DNA from 4 places in the Exiguobacterium sp. s150 genome. Region 2 is predicted to be linked to each of the others. Evidence: riboswitches for the same ligand, from Rfam matches in the RefSeq annotation. Region 2 holds a riboswitch; each other region holds the start of a gene.

Region 1 (3,857 bases), on a different contig from region 2:
AGCTTGTAGCCTTTTGCTTCGTATTCATCTTTCACATGCTCCAAAATCTCTGCGTGTGGCACGTTCGATGCGCCGATGACGAGCGTCTTGTCATCGCCACCTGCGCCTGATTCTGAATCCCCGCCGCCGCAAGCCGCGAGAATTGTGAGTGCTGATGCTGCCGTTAAACCGAGTACTGTTTTCCATGATTTCATGTGTGAACCCTCCAAATGTTTTTTATTTGATTAAGCAGAGCGCTTATCGATTCTTGTGACAAGTCGGTCTCCGATGAATTGAATCACGAAGACGATGACTAAGATGAGGACGGTCGCGACGAACGTCACGTCGTTCCGCGAACGCTGGAACCCGTCAAGGAACGCCAAGTTACCGAGACCACCGCCACCGACGACGCCCGCCATCGCCGTATAACCGACGATCGCGACGAGTGTGACCGTGATTCCCGACACGATGGCCGGGAGCGCCTCTGGGAACAAGACTTTATAGATGATTTGCCATTTCGTTGCTCCCATCGACTCGGCCGCCTCGATGACACCGCGGTCAATCTCACGAAGTGCGAGCTCGACCATCCGTGCATAGAACGGGGCCGCCCCGATGATGAGCGCCGGAAGTGCCGCCGTCGAACCGAGGATCGTGCCGACGACGATCTTCGTGAACGGGATGAGCAAGATAATCAAAATAATGAACGGGATTGAACGGAACACGTTGACGAACGCACTGACGACGGTGTAAATCGTCCGATTCTTCATCATGAGCGGTTCGTTCGTCACATAAAGAATGATCCCGAGTGCGAGACCGAAGGCGAACGTTGCGCCACCGGCGACGAGCGTCATATAAATCGTCTGCCACGTCTCCTCGAGCATGATCTCCCAGTCTACGTTAGGAAACATCGCTTTCCACCTCCACTTCCACTGCCTGCGATCGGATTGAGGCGATGGCCCGCTCGACTTCAGCCGGCTCTCCGATCAGTTGAATAAATAGCGTCCCGAGCGCGCCGACTTGTGACTGCGTCACGTTCCCGCCGATGATGTTGAAGCCGATATCATGCGTCTTCAAGACGTCTGAGAGAATCGGCTGTTCGGCAGTCTCGTTCAAGAACTTGAGCTTGACGATTTGACCACTCGGATAGCGCGCCTTCAAATGCTCGAACGTGAGCGACATGTCGTCGACCGCGCCGATCTGTTTGACGAACTCTTTTGTGATCGGTTGTTCCGGATGTTGGAACACGTCGGCGACTTGCCCGATCTCGACGACTTTCCCTGCTTCCATGACCGCGACGCGATGACAAATCTTTTGGATGACATGCATCTCGTGCGTGATGAGCACAATCGTCAAGCCGAGCTTTTTATTGATGTCGACGAGTAACTCGAGAATCGAGTCGGTCGTCTTCGGGTCGAGCGCGCTCGTCGCTTCATCGCAGAGGAGCACTTCTGGATTCGTAGCGAGCGCACGGGCAATCCCGACTCGCTGCTTTTGACCACCCGATAGTTGTGATGGGTAACTGTCTTCACGTCCGGCGAGCCCGACAAGTTCGACGAGTTCGGTGACGCGGCGTTTCCGCTCGCTTGCCGGTACCCCGATAAGTTCGAGCGGGAAGCTGATGTTTTCAGCGACCGTGCGCGACCAGAGTAGATTGAAGTGTTGGAACACCATTGAGACGTTTTTGCGAACCCCTCGTAACTCTTTTGGACTAAGCTTCGTCAATTCACTCCCGGCCACCTCGATCGTGCCGCTCGAAGGTGACTCGAGCCGGTTAAGGAGTCGAATGAGTGTCGACTTCCCTGCCCCTGAATATCCGATAATTCCAAAAATTTCGCCGCTTTCGATTGTAAGCGACACATCATCGACCGCCTGGACTCGACCGTTTTTCGTGTCGTACCATTTGGCCACATTGCGTAGTTGAATCAATCCCTTTCCCTCCTGACAACAAAAAAAGTACGCACGTTTGAGCAAACGTGCGTACTTTATCGGTACGGACAACGATTGCTCTCATCTTCCAAGGTATACACCTTGCTGGAATTAGCACCATTTCGGATTGCTCCGCGGTTGCTGGGCGTCATAGGGCCAGTCCCTCAGCCTCTCTTGATAAGAGTGTTGTATATTCGATTAGCCTTATCATAGCGACATATTATTTTCATGTCAAACTATTTTATGCGAAAAAATAAAAAAAGGTGCCGTCCGAAGACGACACAGAACGTAGCACCTTGAGTCACAGGAAGGACAACCCATAGATGAACCCCTTTTGCCCGATCAGAGCATTCATCCTTAATATGGGGGATGTTACTCGTCAATCACCCAATCCTGACATGTACCGAACGGCTACGCGGTCTGTATTCCTTCGCTTGATTTTTTTGGGGGACAATCGAAGGGAAGGTCCACTTCAAAATCGCGTAAGCGGGTGGTTCGGCGATGCCTGAACGTCTTGATCGCGAGTAAATCGCGTCCTATTTTTGTGTTCAAGTAAGATGTTGTAATGAATATACCATTCGTGAACTTTCTGTGTCAACTGATTATTTAAAATTTTCAGATTATTCTAATGTTCCTCCGTCACTTGACGAAGGAAAGCACGTGTTGCACGTTTTGGAACGCATAGATTCGATCGGTCACTTGGCCATTTTCAAGCTTCAGGAGCGCCGGGACGCTCATCACTTGATACGCTTCCAGCTCGTTTGGGATGAAGTTCGCATCGCGTTTTTCAATCTTTAAATTAGGATCGACCGCCTCGACGACCGTGAGCATCCGCTCAGCTACGGCGCATGTACCACACATTGGGGCGTATATATATAACAATCCGTCTGTCACCATATTTCTCACCTCTCTCCTGATTATAAGAAGCTTCGCCCCGACATTCAAAAGTTGTGCTCGATTTGAAAAAATTCTGAATACTTCCATTTTTCTGGTTGACGTGCGTCTGAAAGAGGCATAGTATGGTCAATAACTTTAATGCTTTTGTACATAACAGTAAAAGAGAAGGATAGGTGAAGAAGACATGACGGAAGAACGACTTACCGGAAAACAGTTCTTGATGAACGTATTGAACGGACTCAGCCTTGCCATTTTGATTGCCCTCATTCCGAGCGCATTGCTCGGTGAATTGACGAAAGCCATCTTGCCGTATTTTCCGTCGCTCCAGTTCATCTTAGACGCGACGACGATCGCGATGCGCCTCCTCCCGGTCATTATCGGGGTCGCCGTCGCCATGCAGTTCGGCCGCACGGCGCTCGAGGCCGGGACGATCGGCATCGCGACACACGTCGGGAGCGGTGCCATCCGCATTGAGGAAGGTACCTTCCTCATGGCCGGCATCGGTGACGTCATCACGGCCGGTGTGACGGCGGCCCTCGCGACGTATCTCGTCATGCAACTGTCACCACGCTTAAAGACGTACACGGTACTCGTTTTGCCGATGACGGTCATCGTCGTCGCCGGAGGCATCGGCGCGTTCCTGCTCACGTATATCTCACAGATCACGACGTACGTCGGGACGATCATCATGACGATGACGGAACTACAACCGGTCGTCATGGGCATCTTGATCGCGATGGCGTTCTCGCTCATCATCGTCTCGCCGATTTCGACGGTCGGGATCGCCACGGCGATCAGCCTATCGGGCGTCGCGGCCGGGGCGGCCAATCTCGGTGTCGTCGCCGCCGGTTTCGGGCTCGCGATCGCCGGGTGGCAGATGAACGCGACCGGCACGTCAATCGCCCACTTCCTCGGTTCACCGAAGATTCAGATGGCGAACTTCATCCGTCGTCCGATCATGATGCTCCCCGTGCTCGCGAACGCGGCCATTCTCGGTGCGCTCGCCGGTATCCTTCGAATCGAAGGCACGCCGATCAGTGCCGGATTCGGTGTCT
Region 2 (3,857 bases):
GCGACGTTACAGAAAATATGTTCGGAATCGACAAGGCCGTCTAAAATTGGTTGAACGAAGAAGTCCATCCCGCCGCTGACGACGTCAAAGTGCCATCCGTTTTGACGCACGTCGGCCAAAAAGGCAGTAAACCCAGGGCGTAACGCGATACGTTCCACCAAATAGTCTCGATATGCGGTACGTTCGCTACTTGGCAACAAGTCGAACAGTTGGCCGACGCCGGAGCGAATCGAGATGTCTTGGGCGAGGATCGCGTCTTTCAGCTCGATCCATTCGGGAGGGGCGAACGCCTTCATCAAGGCGATGATGTTGTCCTCGGCTGTGATGGTCCCGTCGAAATCGCAGAGGATATGGACCGTCATCGCGTCGTCCACGCTTTCAATGCCGTCTCGAGCTCGGTCGTCTGGCCGTCTCGTTGTCCGAGGACGTGCGCGATGGCCTGTTTGAACGCCCGGGCCCCGGCTGCGGCGCCGTCTGGGTGTCCGTGGATGCCACCACCGGCATTGATGACGACATCGGTTCCGAAATCACGGATGATGTCGGGAACGAGCCCTGGATGAATCCCGGCTGACGGGACCGGGAGAATCGCTTTTCTTTCGCTCGGTTCCGCGCTTACATCGCGGATGAGGAGCGCCTCGTCACGCGGCGTCGCGAGCGATCCGTACGGCGATGGAAAGAGCGTCAAGTCGGCACCGGCGAGTCGAGGAAGCTTCCCGAGTAGGAGTGCATGGCTGATTGAACCGGTCAAGGCGCCGGCGAACGCCGGGTGCGCTAAAATCGGCACGTTCACGTCCGGGTCTTTCGCCAGCTCACGCAAGGTATCGAGCCCGTATGTATAGACGTTGAAGAGGAGGGCCGTTGCCCCAGCGTCAATCAACCGTAGCGCTTGGTCACGTAACGTGAACACCGGTCCGCTTAGCGTGACGGCGTACAGGGCACGTTTTCCGGTCGCCTCGTAATGCTCGTCTAAGACGGTGCGGCCGATCTGCGCCCGCTCAAGTGAAGGGGTGAGCGGATTGTCATATAAAATCTCGTCGTCTTTGACGATATCGATGCCCCCGTCGAGCTGGTCACGGAGCTGTGCTTCTAAAAAGGTCAAGTCTCGGCCGATGACCCCTTTGAAGATGCTCATGACGAGTGGCCGGTCGTAGACGCCGAGTAGCTGACGGACGCCTTCTGTCCCGAACTTGGCGCCGGGAAACGTGTCGCGCAACGCTTCAGGTAAATCGAGGTCGACGAGCCGGACCGAGTCGTCGAGTGATAGCTTTCCGAACGTCGTCGTCAAGATGGATGAGAAGTCCGCACTGACGTTATGGAGCGGGTAGCGGATTTTGAAGCGGCTCGTCGTTTCCGTATGTGACGTCGAGACGACTTCGGCGCGATACGCTTGTAACTGTGCTTGTTCTAGGTGTGGTAAGTCCGTCCACGTGCCGACGGTCAACTCGAGCGCGATTTTCGCGGCGAGGTCGGCCACGCGGTCCGTACGGTTAATTTCATAAGTGGCGATGATGCCCATGTTCGTTCCTCCTTCCGGTCAAACAAAAAATGACCCCATGCCGAGGCAAGAGGTCATCATAAAAAATGAACTCTTATCTCTCAGCGTCTGCTGCAAGAATTAGCACCGTGCCCAATCGGGTCGGTTGCTGCGACATCATCGGGCTTGTCCCTCCGTCTGCTCTTGATAAGAATATGATTTGAAGTTGTGAAATTTAATTGAATTTTTGCACAGAATCGTCACAGCGTCAATTCCTTTTTTGAAAATTTTTTATTTTAGAAATTTGTTTCCATATATGCAAACAAAAAGTGACTCGATGCTCAAAAAAACAGCGTTGACAACCAGGGCGTCGACTCCGTAATATTCAGCTCATAGTCACACAAATCGAATAACACACTCTTATCGCGAGTTGGCAGAGGGAATTGGCCCGATGACGCCGCAGCAACCGACCAGTACGGCACGGTGCTACATCCACCAGACGAATGTCTGAAAGATGAGAGGAACAACCAATCTGGCTGTGCCTCTTTCTCGCGGAGAAAGGGGCTTTTTTTGTGGAAATCATCGAAAGGGGAAATAGACATGGCATATCAACCATTTACTGAACAGACGGTCGTCGATCACGTCCGGGCACTCGGACTGATTGAAGAAGGAGGGATCGCCCAATGCGATGAGATTGGGGACGGAAACTTGAACCTCGTCTTCCGCATCCGTCAAGGCGAACAGCGTCTTATCGTCAAACAAGCGCTCCCGTATGCGAAAGTCGTCGGGGAAAGTTGGCCGCTCACGCTTGAACGGGCCTGGATCGAGCAGCTCGCGTTGCGTCAGTTCGCAGAAGTCGTGCCACGTTTCGTGCCGAACGTGCTCGGGAGCGACCGGACGCTCGCGTACACGATTTTAGAGGACTTGTCCGATTATGAAATCGTCCGCACCGGTTACCTCGAAGGGAAGACGTATCCTGAACTGGCCCGTCACGTCGGTGAATTTTTAGGCGAGACGTTGTTCGCCACGTCCGACTACGCGGCCGGTCCAATCGAGAAGAAGCGGAAGGAACGGGAGTATTACAACCCGGAGCTGTGCGACATCACGGAAAAGCTCATTTTCACCGATCCGTATAAAGACACCGAGTCGAACAATATCGAGGCGGCGCTGCGTCCTGACGTCGAACGCCTCTGGCATGACAAGGCGCTCAAAGTCGAGGTGGCGAAACTGAAAGTCGGATTCGTCACGAAACATGACGCCTTGCTTCATGGCGACTTACATACAGGAAGCATCTTTGCGACGACGCAGGAGACGAAAATCATCGATCCGGAGTTCGCATTCTACGGACCGTTCGGCTTCGACGTCGGACAGATTATCGCGCATTTGACGCTCTCCACGTTCCACGATCCGCTCAAGCGATTCGAACGGTTCACGGACGTCCTCACGGTGTGGGAGACGTTTGAGAAGACGTTCCGCCACAACTTCACGAACGCCGTCGAGCCGTTCGACACGGAAGGATATGTCGACGACTTGTTACAAACGATTTTCGCCGACACGGTCGGCTATGCCGGTTGCGAACTCATCCGCCGCGCCATCGGCCTCGCCGGCGTCGCAGACCTTGAGACGTTACCCGAAACGACACGTCTCGAGCGGAAACGCGATGCGCTCGCGCTCGGTACGGCGCTCATTAAAGAACGTCACGAAGTTGACTCGATTGACGGCCTCGTCACCTTGTTATCGGGGGTACGCGTATGACGGTGCAAAACATTCGCTTTGACGTCTCGACCAATGAGTTGATTCTCTTAGACCAGACGCTCCTTCCGCATGAGGCACGTTACGTGACGATCGAGACGCTTGAAGAAGCGGAGCACGCGATTGAGACGCTCCAAGTCCGAGGCGCACCGGCGATCGCGTATTTCGGGGCGTTCGTCCTGGCGAAAGAGGCAGAGCGTCTCGTCGACGACCCAGATTTCACGCGTCGTCTCGAGATTGTCGGACGCCGTTTGATCGCGACACGGCCGACGGCGGTCAATTTACAAAACGTGATCGAGTCGCTTCTCGAATTGAACAGCGGGGACGATTTCGAACAGATTGCTGGGGAAATAAAACGGCGCGCGGTCGCCCTCTATGAACGTGACGTCGACACGTATCGGTCCATCGGAGAGCACGCACTGACCGTGTTGCCTTCAGGCGGGAACGTCTTGACGATCTGTAACGCCGGCGCTATCGCGACGTCGCGTTACGGGACGGCACTCGCACCGTTTTATGTTGGGAAAGAGCGCGGTGTCACGTTCAACGTCTTCGCCTGTGAGACCCGTCCACTTCTGCAAGGGGCACGCCTCACCGTTTGGGAACTCGACCAAGCGGACATCGACGTCACGCT
Region 3 (3,857 bases), on a different contig from region 2:
CACGAGGAACGGGATCTCGTCCGTCGAAAGACCGAGCGCCTCGAGCGTCGTCGGGGCCTCAACCGTTTCGAGCCATGCCCGAAGCCGAGCCACGTCTTCCGAGCCGCGTAGCGATTCTTGGACGAGCAACCCGAAGCCGACCTTGTCCCCGTGCAGGAACGGATGCGTCGTCTCGAACTGACTGAGCGCGTTATGGACGGCGTGCGCGACGGCGACCCGTGTCCCGGCGTCGCCGAACCCACCGACCGCCCCACCGATGGCGAGAACGTGGTCGACCGCATAACGCGTCCCTTCCCCATACGAGCGGAAGGCGGTCTCGGTCAATTCGAGCTCGAGTAGGCGATGACATTGCTTGGAGAGCGCGAGTCCGGCATCGACGCCGGCATCGGTCGAGGCGTCCCCGCTCAAATAGCGGGCCTCATAAAACTTCGCGACCGTGTCGATGACGCCGGCTCGATAATAATCATACGGCGATGATGCGATGACCCGGGCGTCGACGATGACACGTTCGATGACGACCCGGAAGACGTCATAGCGGTCGTAGCTCCCGTCGTCGCGATAGACGACGCTGAGCGGGGTGAACGCCGCACAGTTGGAGGCGAGCGTCGGGATGACGATGAGCGGGACGCCGTTCCGTACGGCGACGAGTTTGGCCGTGTCGACGAGCTTGCCGCCACCGACGGCGATGAGGACGTCCGCCCCGTCGAGGTCGACGCGGTCCGCCTCACGATCCGTGCACTCTCCTCGGAACGTCGTTACCGGATAGGTTTGAATCGAAGGGAGTAACCGTTCGACGGTCGGGTAGCCGTTTTGCCCGCGCAACACGTGGACCGAACGAGCGCCGATTAGTTCGTCGAGACGATCGAGCGCGTCAGCGGCGTGATCATACTCGAGCACGGCTTGACGGATCACGCCCGCACCTCTTCATAGGCGGCGAACAGCCGCTCGATTCGCTCGACGGCCTCGTCAATCTTCGGCTCCGGGGAGACGAGTCCGAAACGCACGTAGCGCTCCCCTTCGGTGCCGAAGAAATAGCCCGGTGTCACGGCCACGCCTGCCTCATGAAGCAGCTTTTTGGCGAACGAGGCGGAATCGCCTTCCGGCACTCTCGCCCAGACGAAGAACGAGCCTTTCGGGGCCGTCACCTCCCAGCCGGCTTGGCGCAGGCCGTCCACCAATCGGTCGCGCCGCGTCTCATACAGACGGGACAAGTCATCTCGAATCGACTTCGGTGACTCGAGTGCGGCGACGGCCGCTTCTTGAATCGCGGAGAAGACGCTGACATGGACGTGGTCTTGATACGTGTTGATCGCCTCGATGATGTCTTTGTTGCCGACGGCGAAGGCGACGCGCCAGCCGGACATGTTGAACGCCTTCGACATCGTGTACACTTCGATGCCGACCTCTTTCGCCCCGTCGGCTTGAAGGAAGCTCGGCGACACGTGCCCGTCAAAGCCGATGCTGCCATAGGCGAAGTCGTGGACGACCATCAATTCCTGCTCTCGGGCGAAACGGACCGTGTCCTCGAAGAATTGTGGCGTCGCGACGGCGCCGGTCGGATTGCTCGGATAGTTCAAATACATGAGCCGCGCCCCGTGCGTATCGAGCGTCTTGTAATTCGGTAGAAAATCGTTGGCTTCTGTCAGGACGAGGTCATGCACGACCGAACCGGCCAGCCGTGCGCCCGATATATAATCCGGATAGCCCGGATTCGGGAGCAAGATGCCTTCCCCCGGTTCAAGGACACATTGTGGGAGCGTGATCAGCCCCGATTTCGACCCGATTAAAATCGCGACTTCCGTCTCGGCATCGACGTCGACTCCATACTCGTCCAAGTAGAACGTCGACACCGCCTGTTTCAATCGGCTTTGCCCACGGAACGGGCCGTACTGATGGGTCTCCGGGTTCGCGAGCGCCGTCTCGAGCGCCTCGCAGATCGGTTTCGGCGTCGGCAAGTCCGGCGTGCCTTGCCCGAGCCGGATGATATCGGCCCCGGCCTGTTCGAGCGCGGCCACTTCTTTCGCGAGCCCGACGAAGTGCTGTGGGGGTAAAGTCTTAAGTAAGTTTGAACGTCTGTCTGCCATGGATGGTCCTCCTATGCAAAAAACACCCCTTTCCGAGGAAAGGGGTGTCGAGATACAGACGTATTCAAACAACCACCTTCCCATCTCTCAAGGTTACCTTGCTGGAATTAGCACAGTATTGAAACAATCTGTTGCTGAAGCTTCATCGGGCCAGTCCCTCCGCTTCTCTTGATAGAAAGTGTTTATATGCGATTTATGTGTAATATGTCCTTAAGTAAACCAAACGTTCCCATTGCTGTCAATCCTTATTTTGAAAAATGACGAAGTGCGCTTGAAACCCTGAAAAAAAACGGTCATAGTAAAAGAAGAACGTTATTCTGAAAAAAATGTAGGGTAAGGGGTTGGACTCGTGGAGCTAAACCGGCAATTGATTTGGAAACTAACAGTGATCGGCCTGATTTTACTCGTCTTATGGCGGGTCATCAGCGAACCGGACACGATTTCACGCGTGTTGCAGTATACGTTTCAACTATTGACCCCCGTCATCATGGGGATCGCGATCGCCCTCTTGTTGAACACGGTGCTGTCGTATATGGAGGAGCGATTCTCGTTGAAACGATACCAAGGCCTCTTAATCGTCTACGTGACGTTCATCGGGCTGCTCGTCATCTCGGCCATGACGCTGTTCCCACGCATCTATTCGAGCGTCGCCTCGCTCATCGAGGAGTTGCCGTTTTATATCCGGCAACTTGACGGCTTCGTCGGTCAGTTGAATGCGTTTTTGCAAGATTACAATGAGACGATCGCCCAGACGATCGACTTCAAGCGGTTCGAGGAGCGTTACTCGGGCTGGGTCCAGACGGCCGTGTTGTCGTCGGTCAGTTACGTCTCGAGCTTCACGATGACGCTCATCAACTTCTTGATTGGGATTGTCATCTCCATCTATCTATTGAAAGACAAAGAAGTGTTCGCCCGGATGTTCAAACGTCTGTTGTATGCGCTGTTCCCTGTCGCCACGGCGAAGACGACGATTGACATCTTCCAGGAGATGGATTACATCTTCAAACGTTACATCATCGGCAAATCGCTCGACTGTCTCATCATCGGTGTGATGGCCGTCATCGGTCTACTCATCATCGGGGCACCGTACGCCCTCTTGCTCGGGGTCATCATCGGAATCTTAAACTTCATCCCGTATGTCGGGCCGCTCCTCGGGATGATTCCGGCGTTCATCATCACGTACTTTTACGACCCGTTCACGGCCGTCCTCGTCCTCGTGTTCATCTTCCTGTTGCAACAGTTCGATGGATTGTGGCTCGGACCTAAAATTCTCGGCGACAGCGTCGGGATCACGCCGTTTTGGGTCATCACGTCGATCATCATCGGCGGCAGCCTCTTCGGCCTCGTCGGCATGTTCATCAGCGTTCCTGTCACGGCGATGATTCAAGTCATCCTGTCACGTCTCATCGACTATCGATTGTCACGAAAGAATTTGAACGAACTGCTCTAAAATAAGTTGACACATTCAAACAATCTGTCATACAGTTTAGCTGTAGACAACTATTAGAAAGGAGGCTGCCCCATGTCAGTCATGAACGGACTACAGACGAAACTTCATACTGACAGACAGGCGCCTTGACTTTCGTGATAATCGAACGGTTCCGCCTGTCTTTCGAGGCATGCGTAGACAAAGGGACGAGTATGCCTCCGTGCATGCTTCGTCCCTTTTTATTTTCTAAGAAACAGGTGAACCCGTATGTATCAATCACTCAAGCGGCTCGACCGCAACATTTGGATCCGTTTCCTCGGCGAGACGATCACCGGCGTCATGAT
Region 4 (3,857 bases), on a different contig from region 2:
CTCCAGCCGACCGAACAGATGCTTCGGCTGTCACGGTTGGCGGTCTCGACGTCGATGGCTAAAATAGAATGTGACATAATCGTTCCTTTCTTCTTAACGAATTGAATCCACAAAAAAAGTCTAACATAACGTTAGACTGAAAAGCGATTAAGCGGCTGCTAAATTGCGGCATGCTTCGGCACAGCGGAGGCATGCCTCGGCGCATTGTTGGCAGTGGTCCATCTGATGGCGACCACATTCGACGGCGCACGTGTCACACACTTGCGCACAGAGGGCACCGATTGGTTTCGCGAACGCCGAATCGGTCTCGAGTGCGTTCAAGGCGAGGGCGCAGACGTCGGCGCATTCGCGCGTCAAGCGAATGCATTCTTTCACCATCAATACGTCTTCTTCTTGTAAACTTTTTGAAAAACAATGATTGCTCGTCCGCATGCAGTCGATAATCGCTGAAATCGTCTCTTCAATTGATTCCCGGTCCATGATAAGTCCCCCTTAGCAGAATAATGTATCTTCCAATCATTACCCGATACCGTATCGCTTAAACCGCGCCGGGACGACAAAAAAAGTCACTTCACGAAAGTGAAGTGACCTAGTAATGGAGCATAGCGGGCTCGAACCGCTGACCTCCACGCTGCCAGCGTGGCGCTCTCCCAGCTGAGCTAATGCCCCGTTCGAAAATTATTATATCATCCTAGTAAAACGTTTGGCAATGCCCTTTTTCAAAAAAGATTCAAAAGTTTAAACCGTTGACGCAATGGGAAAATCAACGATGATGTTATATTACGAAAGCAGGTGAATCATATGGGCATGATTTTATTGGCATTGCTTCCGGCACTCATGTGGGGGAGTATCCCGCTCATCGTATCGAAAGTCGGCGGGAAGCCGATTCAGCAGTTAATCGGGACGACGATGGGTGCGATGGTCATGGCGTTCGTCATCTTTCTCGTCTTCAATCCGGAGTTCACGACCCTTGCCGTCGTCACCGGATTCATCTCCGGAATCTTTTGGGCGCTCGGACAGTATCTTCAGTTCCAATCGTTCCAAATCTTGAGCGTCTCGAAAGCGATGCCGATCAGTACCGGGATGCAGCTCGTCGGAACGTCGCTCTTCGGGGTCATCGTGCTCGGGGACTGGGAGACGTCGACCGAGCTCTGGCTCGGATTTTCAGCGCTCGTCTTGATTATCATCGGGGCGACGATGACGTCATATCAACAGAAGAAAGACTCGGATAGCGCCGGGGCGTTGAAGAAAGGTCTCCTCGTCCTCCTCGTCTCGAGTCTCGGGTATGTGACGTACGCCGTATTGACGAACTACTTTGAAGTCGACGGCATCACGGCGATCGTCCCGCAATCGGTCGGGATGTTCATCGCGGCGCTTCTCTTCAGTCTTCGTGAGAAGGACGTGAAACGGTTCGATCCGAAGACGTTCAAGAACATCTTGGCCGGGATCGCCTGGGGGATCGGGAACTTCGGTCTCTTCGTCTCGAGTGGAGAGGTCGGGGTCGCCACGTCGTTCGCCTTGTCGCAACTGAACGTCGTCGTCGCGACGCTCGGCGGGATTTATCTATTGAAAGAAGAGAAGACGTCGAAAGAGCGCGTCTTCGTCTTTATGGGCATCGGGCTCATCGTCGTCGCCGGCTTTATGCTCGGGATTGCGAAAAGTTAAAAGACGGGCGATTGCCCGTCTTTCATGATTGCCAAGCCACGTCGATGAACGCGTCTCGTCCAGATTTCTTCCGGTCTGCTTTATAGTGGTCCGGATTTTTTTTGTGGAAATCCTGATGATACTCTTCGGCCGGATAGAACGTGTCGGCCGGTAAAATCTTTGTGACGATCGGATCCTTAAATCGTCCGCTCGCGGCGAGTTCGTCGCGACTCTGTTCTGCTTTCACGCGTTGTTCCTCCGAATGATAGAAAATGGCCGGCGCGTATTGGCTGCCGCGGTCTTGGAACTGGCCGCCGTCATCAGTCGGGTCGGTCTGAATCCAGTAAAGTTCGAGCAAACGTTCATAAGCGAACAGCGACGGGTTGAACGTGATCTCGACGACCTCATAGTGTCCGGTCGTGCCGGTCTTCACTTGTTCATACGTCGGATCGTCGACGTGTCCGCCCGTATAGCCGGATACGATTGATTCGATTCCGGGCTGTTCCTCGAACGGGGTGACCATGCACCAAAAACAGCCGCCCGCGAATGTTGCTTTTTCCATAAAAAACTCCCCCTGTACACGTATTGTCCAAATAAAAACGCCCATGTCATCGACATGAGCGTTCTGTCATATCGTCCAAGGCAAACGCCTTGCTGGAAGTAGCACCTTGCCGAAGCAGGTTGCTGTGAAGTCATAGAGCCAGGTCTCTCGTTCACTCAAGATATCGATATGTAGTTGGTGAAAGCATCATACCATCTGTCCGAAAGTGTCGTCAACGATTAGGTTTTCGCCGAAGTTGCAGCAACGTGGCCCCGACAATCAAGACGACGAGGACGATGGAGAGCGCTAGCGTATACGGGGCCTCCCCGGCATAGAGCTGTAAGAAGAACAAGACAAAGACGGACAACAAGACGAGTACGTACGAACGGTTCATAGTAACCTCCCTTTTCTTTCAGTTTACCAAGTTACACATTCGTTGGCGAACGAAAACAGGAAATCAAGTGGAAATAGCGAATACGAACGAGTGAGCAAAGGAGGAATCAACATGACTGAACCAAACCCATTTTTCGAACTCGATATCGAGACCGCCCATCTCGGATATAAGGAAGGAACGTTCACCGCGCGTGACGTGACGGCCTACTATTTGACCCGAATCGCCGCATTGAACGACAAGCTGAGAGCGGTCATTCAAGTGAACCCGGACGCTCTGTTCGAGGCCGAGGCGGCCGACCGGGCGTTCCGACGTGGTGATCGCTTGCCGCTGCTCGGCATCCCGGTACTGATTAAAGACAACGTCGAGACGGCCGGTCAGATGAAGACGACGGCTGGGGCCGTCGCCCTCGCGCATCACTTCGCCGGCCGAGACGCCCACCTCGTTCAAAGTTTACGCGCGAGCGGGGCCATCATCCTCGGGAAAGCGAACTTGTCCGAGTGGGCCAACTTTTTGACCGAGGGGATGCCGAACGGCTGGAGCGGGGTCGGGGGCCAGACGCTCAATCCATATGGGGACAAGCTCGATGTCGGCGGGTCGAGTTCAGGTTCGGCGTCCGCGGTCGCGGCGAACATGACGCTTCTCGCCGTCGGCAGCGAGACGAGCGGCTCGATTATCCATCCGAGCGTCCATAACGGCATCGTCGGCATCAAGCCGACTGTCGGTTTGATTAGCCGGAGCGGCATCATTCCGATCTCTCGGTCGCAGGACACGGCCGGCCCGATGGCACGAACGCTCCGGGATGCGGTGCTTGCCCTTGAGGCGATGGTCGGGGAAGACCCGGCTGACCCGGCGACAACGCACCTTCCGGCCGGTCCGCCGTATCGGACGTGTCTCGATGAACGCCAAGCGGTCGGGATGCGCGTCGGGATTGTCAAGATTGATCTGTCGGAAGAAGAACAGGCGCTCTATGATGAGGCGATCGCCTTGCTGAAACAGAGCGGCATCGAGGTCGTCACTGTCGAACTGCCGTCGATAACATCGCTCGACCAAGGCGATATCCTGTATCATGAGTTTAAGCTCGGAATCGAGGCGTATCTAGCCTCGACGACGCTCTCGTATAAGACGCTTTCGGATTTGATTAACTGGAACAGCAGTCATCCGGAGACGATTCCGCACGGACAGAAGACATTCGAGAAAGCGGACGAACAATCGGGCCGCTTGATTGAGGCCACCTATCTGACACGTCGCCTCGACGACGTCCGTCACGCCAAGACGGAC

What was found. A riboswitch is a leader RNA that binds a small molecule or an ion and turns the genes downstream of it on or off. The one in region 2 is predicted to bind S-adenosylmethionine.
Region 1: linked by a shared signal. The riboswitch ahead of KNP76_RS02370 (methionine ABC transporter ATP-binding protein) and the one ahead of mtnK (S-methyl-5-thioribose kinase) in region 2 are both predicted to bind S-adenosylmethionine.
Region 3: linked by a shared signal. The riboswitch ahead of KNP76_RS14405 (aminotransferase class I/II-fold pyridoxal phosphate-dependent enzyme) and the one ahead of mtnK (S-methyl-5-thioribose kinase) in region 2 are both predicted to bind S-adenosylmethionine.
Region 4: linked by a shared signal. The riboswitch ahead of msrA (peptide-methionine (S)-S-oxide reductase MsrA) and the one ahead of mtnK (S-methyl-5-thioribose kinase) in region 2 are both predicted to bind S-adenosylmethionine.

Annotation. Positions count from the first base shown of each region.
Region 1 covers NZ_JACSMC010000002.1:150,809-154,665, reverse strand. The annotation lists gene KNP76_RS02380 (MetQ/NlpA family ABC transporter substrate-binding protein) at 1-194, opposite strand, end outside; gene KNP76_RS02375 (methionine ABC transporter permease) at 225-887, opposite strand; gene KNP76_RS02370 (methionine ABC transporter ATP-binding protein) at 877-1,905, opposite strand; SAM riboswitch class I at 1,984-2,089, opposite strand; gene KNP76_RS02365 (thioredoxin family protein) at 2,545-2,802, opposite strand; gene KNP76_RS02360 (PTS sugar transporter subunit IIC) at 2,987-3,857, shown strand, end outside.
Region 2 covers NZ_JACSMC010000011.1:506-4,362, reverse strand. The annotation lists gene KNP76_RS07250 (2-hydroxy-3-keto-5-methylthiopentenyl-1-phosphate phosphatase) at 1-362, opposite strand, end outside; gene KNP76_RS07245 (2,3-diketo-5-methylthiopentyl-1-phosphate enolase) at 359-1,516, opposite strand; SAM riboswitch class I at 1,587-1,688, opposite strand; SAM riboswitch class I at 1,892-1,995, shown strand; gene mtnK (S-methyl-5-thioribose kinase) at 2,075-3,229, shown strand; gene mtnA (S-methyl-5-thioribose-1-phosphate isomerase) at 3,226-3,857, shown strand, end outside.
Region 3 covers NZ_JACSMC010000042.1:12,219-16,075, reverse strand. The annotation lists gene KNP76_RS14410 (iron-containing alcohol dehydrogenase family protein) at 1-912, opposite strand, end outside; gene KNP76_RS14405 (aminotransferase class I/II-fold pyridoxal phosphate-dependent enzyme) at 909-2,084, opposite strand; SAM riboswitch class I at 2,162-2,262, opposite strand; gene KNP76_RS14400 (AI-2E family transporter) at 2,434-3,534, shown strand; gene KNP76_RS14395 (MDR family MFS transporter) at 3,781-3,857, shown strand, end outside.
Region 4 covers NZ_JACSMC010000027.1:14,584-18,440, forward strand. The annotation lists gene KNP76_RS11970 (3'-5' exonuclease) at 1-77, opposite strand, end outside; gene KNP76_RS11975 (four-helix bundle copper-binding protein) at 148-480, opposite strand; tRNA gene KNP76_RS11980 (tRNA-Ala) at 597-669, opposite strand; gene KNP76_RS11985 (GRP family sugar transporter) at 802-1,665, shown strand; gene msrA (peptide-methionine (S)-S-oxide reductase MsrA) at 1,688-2,206, opposite strand; SAM riboswitch class I at 2,273-2,373, opposite strand; gene KNP76_RS11995 (hypothetical protein) at 2,418-2,579, opposite strand; gene KNP76_RS12000 (amidase family protein) at 2,691-3,857, shown strand, end outside.